4 regions of the Metabacillus sp. 22489 genome follow, and region 2 is predicted to be linked to each of the others. Evidence: riboswitches for the same ligand, from Rfam matches in the RefSeq annotation. Region 2 holds a riboswitch; each other region holds the start of a gene.

What was found. Region 2 has a riboswitch for S-adenosylmethionine ahead of mtnK (S-methyl-5-thioribose kinase). Riboswitches for the same ligand answer to the same signal wherever they lie in the genome.
Region 1: linked by a shared signal. The riboswitch ahead of ACTJJ9_RS05290 (bifunctional homocysteine S-methyltransferase/methylenetetrahydrofolate reductase) and the one ahead of mtnK (S-methyl-5-thioribose kinase) in region 2 are both predicted to bind S-adenosylmethionine.
Region 3: linked by a shared signal. The riboswitch ahead of ACTJJ9_RS17435 (5-methyltetrahydropteroyltriglutamate--homocysteine S-methyltransferase) and the one ahead of mtnK (S-methyl-5-thioribose kinase) in region 2 are both predicted to bind S-adenosylmethionine.
Region 4: linked by a shared signal. The riboswitch ahead of ACTJJ9_RS12395 (methionine biosynthesis PLP-dependent protein) and the one ahead of mtnK (S-methyl-5-thioribose kinase) in region 2 are both predicted to bind S-adenosylmethionine.

What each region holds. Positions count from the first base shown of each region.
Region 1 is NZ_JBQENT010000006.1:46,340-48,545, reverse strand. It holds gene ACTJJ9_RS05290 (bifunctional homocysteine S-methyltransferase/methylenetetrahydrofolate reductase) at 1-1,193, opposite strand, end outside; SAM riboswitch class I at 1,556-1,631, opposite strand; gene ACTJJ9_RS05285 (YajQ family cyclic di-GMP-binding protein) at 2,018-2,206, opposite strand, start outside.
Region 2 is NZ_JBQENT010000015.1:93,296-95,501, forward strand. It holds gene mtnA (S-methyl-5-thioribose-1-phosphate isomerase) at 1-9, opposite strand, end outside; gene mtnK (S-methyl-5-thioribose kinase) at 61-1,278, opposite strand; SAM riboswitch class I at 1,386-1,543, opposite strand; gene abc-f (ribosomal protection-like ABC-F family protein) at 1,861-2,206, opposite strand, start outside.
Region 3 is NZ_JBQENT010000032.1:41,586-43,791, forward strand. It holds gene ACTJJ9_RS17430 (2OG-Fe(II) oxygenase) at 111-728, opposite strand; SAM riboswitch class I at 1,142-1,243, shown strand; gene ACTJJ9_RS17435 (5-methyltetrahydropteroyltriglutamate--homocysteine S-methyltransferase) at 1,352-2,206, shown strand, end outside.
Region 4 is NZ_JBQENT010000018.1:46,040-48,245, reverse strand. It holds gene ACTJJ9_RS12400 (SCO family protein) at 1-424, shown strand, start outside; SAM riboswitch class I at 492-694, shown strand; gene ACTJJ9_RS12395 (methionine biosynthesis PLP-dependent protein) at 893-2,005, shown strand; gene metC (cystathionine beta-lyase) at 2,005-2,206, shown strand, end outside.

The DNA.
Region 1 (2,206 bases), on a different contig from region 2:
CCAATAAGGTTTCGGTCACGACAAGTTATATGAATTAATGCTCGTGTACCGGTTTTCTCTCTAGCAAGGATCCCTGCTGCCAAATTGCTTACCCGTGGTGAAGCAAGAGAGTTGTCAGCTAATGTAAGAGCATCAATACCAGCATTATGTAATGCCTTTGCACCTTCTAAAAATTTACTCATTCCGAGCTTTTTCGGAGGATCTAATTCCACGATTACAGAGCGTCTATCTGTTACAATTTCTTGTAATGGTGGTAATGAATTAGCGCTTGTTACAGTGATGCTATCTTGGATTTCCTTCGGTGCTCTTACTTTTTTACTTGTTATTGGCTCAAGACCAGCAACTGCTTCAGCCATTGCTTGAATATGTCGCGGTGTTGTTCCACAGCAACCACCGATTAATCTTGCACCTTGCTCACGGAATTTTAACGCACTTTCCTTAAAATAACCTTCATCAGACTCATAAACTAATCGACCCTCATTTAGAGCAGGTAAACTGCTGTTTGGAAATACAGAAAGAGCAGCATGCTTAGGTATTGGTACTTCTTCTAATGATTGAATCATATGATATGGACCTAAACGGCAGTTTAAGCCAATGACATTTGCTCCAAGCTCCTCAAGTGTTGTAAATGCCTGTTGCAATGGTGTTCCATCCTGTAGTACGCCAGCTTCATGCAATGAGACATTTGCGATAATTGGCTTATTTGTTTCTTTACGGGCAATTTTAAGAACGGTAGTCATTTCTTCTAAATCATAATAAGTTTCAAGGAGGATCCCATCGACATTTTCATTTAATAACACATAAAGCTGCTCTCGGAAGTTGCGTTTTAAATCATCTAGAGATTGCGCACTTTTCTTGAAGGAGCGAATTCCGCCAATCGTTCCAAACACATATGTTGGAGCAATTGCTGCTTTAACAGCCTGCTTTGCAATTTCAACGGCCTGTTTATTAATTTGTCTAATATCATCCTCTAGGCCATACCTTGAGAGCTTAATATCATTTGCCCCATAAGTGTTCGTTTGGATAAGATTTGCCCCTGCTTGAATGTATGCTTCGTGTACGCGCAATACATCACTAGGCTTTGATAGGTTTAATTCCTCGAAGCAACGGTCAACGCCATGTGCATAAAGCATTGTCCCCATAGCACCGTCTCCAATTAAAATTTTACTCTTTAAATCTTCTAAAAAGCTCATAACTAAAGCCCCCATTTCCTTTTCATATCAAAATCTGAGAAAAGCCTATATAAAATAAAAAAAGCCTTCATAAGCAGAAGGCTAGATAGTACAAAGCTTCTCCTTATCTTTCAAGCATTTTAAATGCTTAGCTGGAATTAGCACCTTGGCATTCGGATGGAGTGATAAGAGTAGATTGATTAATTAGGAAAATAGCATCTTATTACTTTCAGTATGAGCGTTGAATAAAACTCAGGCTTACTGTTTTATTCCTTTTGAAAAATAATGAAAAAAGTGTCGAATAACGCTCGTTTTCGCTACTTTTTTCATTATCTTTCACATACTGATAAATAATGAGTCTATTTATAAATCTACAATCAATCAACTTATCAATCTTTCCGAGATTGACCGGTTGCTGAAGCTTCATAGGGCCAGTCCCTCAGCTTCTCTTGATAAGATATGAAATTTAGTTTTTATTTTCCTTTAAATGATTAAAAAGTGTTACAACTAATTTATCTAATATTTTGAAAAATAGCAATAGTTATTTTTAAATAAAGTGAACTGTTAAATAAAATCACTGCCTAGCTAAAAACTCTTGATTTTCCCTTTGCTCCAATCCATAGCAGTAAACAGTCGGAAAAGCCTCTTCATGGTTGAATGAAAAAACGAGAAATAGTGTTAAGTTAATTGAGTATAATGTTTGCTAAGCATAAGGTATGAACAGTAACAATCGTTATTCTATGCTTTTTTCAGTCTAAGCCCTTCAAAGTAATAAGCCACTCGTGAAATAAAGATTAGAGCTCTTTCTATTTCATGAGTGGCTTATTTTAGTTAAGGCTGATATTTTATCGATAATTAATAAATTGAACTTCGATCGGTAGGTCTGCTTGTTTTATTGCAGCAATTATTTGTTGAAGGTCATCTCTGCTTTTTCCGGTGACACGAATTTGGTCATCCTGAATTTGTGATTTAACTTTTAAACCACTATTTTTAATTAGTGTATTTATTTTCTTTGCATTTTCCTTATCGATGCC
Region 2 (2,206 bases):
ATTACTCATAGGGAAAAACTCCTTTTTCCTAAAAATTCTGATTTCGTATTTAGTCCTTTGTTATTTTATTGCTACATGTTGAGAACGATTTGCAATTGTCTGTTTTACGTATTGAATAAATTGTACAGGCTTTGTCATATTTTTTTGCTTAATAACGAGCTCATAACCTAATGAAAGGGCTAATTGCTTTACAGTTATTTTTTTGTCATATGTTTGTATAGTATCTAAAGCTGTTTCATGTGCATGCCCAATTGTATAACGTATTAATTCACAACCAGCAAAGCCAACAGCATCTGTGAATATTTCAGAAAGAATATGCTCTAAATAACCATTGTTTGCTGTGTAAATTTCAGAGCCATCTTTTTTCCAAGCTTTTGAGAATTCTTCAACAAATACGTTCCATGTTGTGATGAGATGTTGGAAAAGGAACTCTTGATCTTCTAAGTCACGTGAAAGGATATTTAATAAAAAGTGACCGAAAACTTGACCGACATCAAATGCAATTGGTCCAAAATAAGCGAAACCTTCGTCTATAACTTTTGTTTCATGCTCACTTACAAGGATGTTTCCTGTATGTAAATTTCCATGAATAAGTGCTTCAGGCTTTTTAAGAAACTTTTCCTTCAATTTTGCTACTTCAAGCTTTAATAATTTATCCTGTAAAATTTTCTCCACATTTGCTTTTAGTACTGGTTCATAATGGAATGTCTCATGTTCGAAAAGTGGGTTTGTAATATCAAGCTCCTCAATGTTTTTACAACGATCAGGGTTTGAAAAATGTCTCTCTATTTCATTTTTCGAATGTTGGGTATGTGCATAAATCGATGTATAAAATAATGTTTTTCCTAAAAATGCACCTAGGTGTGTCGAGAGCAATGGTAGCTCACTACCTTCAACGAGTGCTTTACGGGCTATGTGAAGATGTGACAAGTCTTCAATAATTGTAATTCCAAGCTTCACATCTGAATAATAAACCTTTGGAACATAGGCAGGAGCTATGTCTCTTTGTTTTAATAGTGCATGGTCTTCAATACGTGTACGATCTATTGGAAAAGGCCAGCTTTCACTTATGATTTTTGTATAAGGTAATGCTTGTTTAATCATATATCCGTTACCAGTAGAAGTTTCTTTTACATGAAAGTTGAGATATAAATTCCCATCACCTATTTTATTGCAAGTTAATTGACTTGTATCTTCAAATAGCATAAGCCGCTTTACAAGAGCGATCGCATCCGATTCAGTTAATGGTTGATAGGCTGATGATTTTCTAGCACACATAGTAAAGACCTCCATGTAAGTTATCTGTTTATTTAGCTTTCAATTTATCGTTAAAAAAGAAAAGCCTCTTTCATAAATGAAAGAGGCTTGAAGTCACTGCTTCTCACCTCTCATCTTTCAGAAAGTTAAATCTTTCTGATGGAATTAGCACCGTGCCCTATTGGATAAAATCCAAGGTGAAAACATCACCCCATTTTGCAATGGTAGTATGGTCGGTTGCTGCGGCGTCATTGGGCCAAGTCCCTCTGCCAACTCTTGATAAGAGATTTAAAAAATTATGTAGTTAATGTTTCAAATTTTATTAATTGTTAAAAAAAAGAATGCTTGATTAGCATGTTAACAAGCAATAAATACATTTGTCAATAAAAATTTTATAAATTGAACTAGGAAAAGGATGAGATTAAAAATCAAAACCTTTTAAAAAATGGAGAAAATTATAGAAAATGGTTGATTCAAGCGTGTAAGAAAAAATTCCTAAGTACTTGGTACAATAACAAGTAAAGCTATAATAAAAAGTCGGACGAAGCTATCTGAGTTTCCATCCGACTTTTTGCTAATAATTTTTGAAAATGAAAATAAGGTTTACTTATTACGTTTATCAAGTACGTTTATTAATTCACGTTTCTTCTTCGTTAAAGAAAGGAATTTTTCATCTAATTGTATATACTCTTCAGATGATGGTAAAATAAGACTCATTTGTCCGAGAACAGCTGTAATCTCAGTTTCGATACAGAGTAATTCCTCTTTTATCCCTAGGATATTTGGTTCGCTTTGGCTTTGTTTTCTTTTCTCATATTGCTCGAGATTCATTTCGACCCTGATGATTTTCTCGTTTTCAATAACAAGAAGTTTATTACATAGTTTGTTCATAAAGTAATAATCATGTGAAACGATTAATAATGTCCCGGTAAAATCAGTTAATGCTGCT
Region 3 (2,206 bases), on a different contig from region 2:
CATTCATGAGGACAAATAATTTCATTAAACATTAAATATACTATTTTACAATTAACTTAATAAAACGGTCACTTTCGAGTTAAAAAGCTTAACATTATCACATGCACTTCTTATTTAACCGCTTTCCTTCTCATCCATTGTGTAGCAGCCCATTTGTCACCAACAATAACAGGTGCTCCTCCGTGGAATGTTGATTCATTAAGCATTTGGTTATTATAAAAATATTCGAAGTAAACAGCCATCCCTTTTTGCGGACTTACAGATAGGTTTAGCTTAGGAAAGTATGTTTCTCCTCCCTGCTCTACATCACTTAAATACATGACAAGTGTGCTTATTCTTGGGTTTTCCGCTGCTGAAAAATAATCTAGATGTGCTTTAAACTCCTGACCTACCTTATAATTTAGCACTTGAATTCCTTCGCCATGTTCAACTGGGATATTCATGATTTGGGAAATTCTTTTTTCAATTTTTGTAATTACTTCGTGTTGTCCGTCTTCAATGAACATACTGCTGCTTGTTCTCAGTTCATGTACTTCGCGAGAATCGCCTATTCTTGAGCGCTGCAGCCTATCCTTTGATAATTGAATTAGTACATCACATTCATCATCACTTAAAAAATTGCCTAAGATAACAATTAATGGTTCATCAAATCTAGCAATAATATGGATTTTATTACCAAAGTGATTAAAAATCGTTTGTTCTTTCAAAGCTAATTCTTTCGTTTCCATCGTAATCTTCCTCGACCTTCAATAATGAATTTTTCACAAAAAATGTTTCTTATAACGAAAGCATGTAAACGTTTAATCACAAGATGATGTTTTATTGTTGTTTCTTCCCCTCCTAAAATCAAGTGTGTTGAAGTGAAAAATATCTAATTCCTGTGAATTGATTTTACTATTTACTCATTTGTTTTACTACTATTTTTTGATGGAAAACTAAAAAATTTAATTGCTAATTTCACCTCCATGTACTCATTTTTTGCATGCCCTTCATCCCCTGCTACAATAATATTTAGCAAGCATTATTTAATAAATTTAGAAAATAGAATTAAAAAATTATTTGTACAGAATATTTTTTCAATATTGACAATTAGTGTTTTTAAGTATATTCTGAATGTCATAACTTAATATATTGATATTTTTTCTTATCAAGAGAGGTAGAGGGACTGGCCCTTTGACACCTCGGCAGCGGACTATTTATAGAACTGTGCCAATTCCAGTAGCAATTTGCTAGAAGATAAGAGGAGAAGATGAAACTTTCTATCTACCCCTCTTTTATTTTTAAAAGAGGGGTTTTTGATTTTATCGGATAGAAAAACAAAAAACAAAGATTCGTTAAGGAGAGGATATTAATGACAAAAACATTAGTAAAAGCACCATTTAGAGCAGATCATGTTGGAAGTTTGTTACGACCAGAAAGAATCCATCAGGCGAGAAAGGATTTTCAAGAAGGAGTAATTACTGCACAAGCCCTACACGAAATTGAAACAGAAGAAATTAAAAAAATTGTTGTTAAGCAAATCGAAGTTGGTTTAAAAGCAGTGACAGATGGAGAATTCCGCCGTAGATTTTGGCATACCGATTTCCTTGAGCATTTAAATGGAGTTGAAGGGTATGTTCCAAGCCATGGATTTAAATTCAATGGGAAGGAAACGGAAAGATATGATGTTCGTGTTATTGGAAAAATTTCATTTAACCAAGACCATCCACATGTAAAGGAATTTATAGAATTTAAAGAAATCGTTGGCGACCGTGCTGTTGCAAAACAAACAATTCCTAGTCCAAACCAATTATTTAATGCTGGTATCCGCAATCCAGACATTTATCCAGATATTGAAGAATATACAAAGGATATTATTCAAACGTACCGTGATGCGATCAAAGCATTTTATGATGCAGGCTGCCGTTACTTACAGCTAGATGATGTGTACATAGCTGGTCTTAATGCACCAGAAATTCCATTTAATGATAGTGGATATTCTCGTGAGGAATTAATCGACTTAGCGTTACGTGTTGTAAATGGCGTTTTAGAGGATAAACCTGAAGATTTAGTAGTAACGACTCACCTTTGCCGTGGGAACTACCGTTCAACATGGGCATTTGAAGGAAGCTATGCGAAAATCGCCCCAACGTTATTTGCTAAAGAGCAAGTAACTGGATTTTTCCTTGAATATGATGATGATCGCTCTGGTGATTTCGAGCCATTG
Region 4 (2,206 bases), on a different contig from region 2:
TTATAAGGATAAAATTTGGTTAGCAGCGTTTATCTTTACGAATTGTGATACGGTTTGTCCGCCGATGACGATGAACATGGCAACATTACAGAAACAGGCGAAGCAGGAGCATCTTGATATTGAATTTGTCTCATTTACAATTGACCCGGAAAATGATAAACCTGACGTTCTCAAAAACTTTGCGAAATCCTTTGGGGCAGATGAAAGGAATTGGAATTTCCTCACAGGGTATGACCAAGAGGTAATTGAATCATTTGCAAATACAAGCTATATTGCACCTGCTGCAAAGTTAGATGGATCTAATCAATTTGTTCATAGCTCTGCAATTTACCTTATGAAAGGTACAACGATATTAGAGCAATATGAAGTTTCAGCAGATGTACCTTATGAAAAAATTATCGAAGATATCAAACTATTACAATAATTGTATTGCAATCTATACTCGAATCATGTAAAGTTATAGAAAATAATAATTCTAAAATTTCATACATTTCTTATCAAGAGAGGCAGAGGGACTGGCCCTACGAAGCCTCAGCAACCGGTACAAAAACAAAGTAAAAGCTTATTGTGTCATGTTTGCTAAGTCTATTTATTCAGTTAGTAGTCTAAATGCAACATATCAATAAAGCTCTTTACGAGTACCAAGGTGCTAAATCCAGCAAGCCACACCAGCATTATGCTTGAGAGATAAGAAGGAGCGATCATCGTATATAAAGTCTTCTTCTTAATGAGGAAGACTTTTTTTGATCAATGAAAGTTTTTTGAATAGATAATGGGGAAAATCCTCTTAAATAATATCTAGTTTAAATGAATCACTCCAGCAAGGCTCTCCCGTTTTTTCGTAACCAAGGAGAAACAGACATAACTTATAACATTAGGATGGTGACTAGCAATGACACAACGTATTGAAACAAAATTAGCCCAAATTGGAAACCGTAGTGAAAATGTGACAGGGACGGTAAATCCTCCTGTTTATTTTTCGACTGCATATCGGCATGAGGGGATCGGGCAATCAACAGGATTTGATTATATTCGTACCGGAAATCCTACAAGAGGATTAGTAGAAAAGGCTATTGCTGATTTAGAGCACGGTGACCGTGGCTTTGCATTTAGCTCGGGTATGGCTGCGATTCAAACAATTATGGCTCTATTCCAAAGCGGTGATGAATTAATCGTATCAAGTGATTTATATGGTGGTACATATCGTTTATTTGAAAGAGAATGGCGAAAATATGGTTTGTCATTTAAATATGATGATTTTACAAACCCACAAGAAACAGAAAAACTGATTTCTGAAAAAACAAAAGCATTATTTATCGAAACACCTACAAATCCATTGATGCAGGAAACAGATATAAAAGAGCTTGCTGCGATAGCGAAAAAGCATGGCATTTTAGTTATCGTCGATAATACGTTTTATACACCTGTTATCCAAACACCAATTTTATTAGGGGCTGACATCGTTATCCATAGTGCAACAAAATATCTAGGAGGACATAATGATGTACTAGCAGGCTTAGTTGTTACGAAAGGGCAGGAGCTAAGTGATGAGTTCTTTCAACATCAAAATGCAATTGGCGCTGTTTTATCACCATTCGATTCATGGCTATTAATGCGTGGAATGAAAACATTATCTTTACGTGTGAGACAGCATGAACAAAACGCGCAAAAGGTTGCGCAATTTTTGGAGTCACATCCTGATGTACTTGATGTGTTATACCCTGGAAGAGGTGGGATGTTATCGTTCCGTCTGCAGGATGAAACATGGGTAAATCCGTTTTTAAAAGGCCTTAAAGTTATTTCTTTTGCTGAAAGCTTAGGTGGAATTGAAAGCTTCATTACGTATCCTGCAACACAGACACATATGGATATTCCTGAGGAAGTTAGAATTGCAAATGGTGTATGTAATCGATTGTTACGCTTCTCAGTAGGGGTAGAGCATGTAGAGGATATAATTGCTGACTTAGAACAAAGCTTTAAACAAATGAAGGGAGCTGAAGCATAATGAGCGAACATAATTGGACATTTCAAACGAAGCTCCTTCATAATGGGGCAAAGGTTGATCAAGGAACAGGTGCGGTAAGTGTACCAATACAACATGCATCAACCTTTCATCAATTTGATTTTGATGAATATGGAAAGTATGACTATTCCCGTTCTGGGAATCCAACCCGCGAAGCATTAGAGCAGGCAATCGCGGAATTAG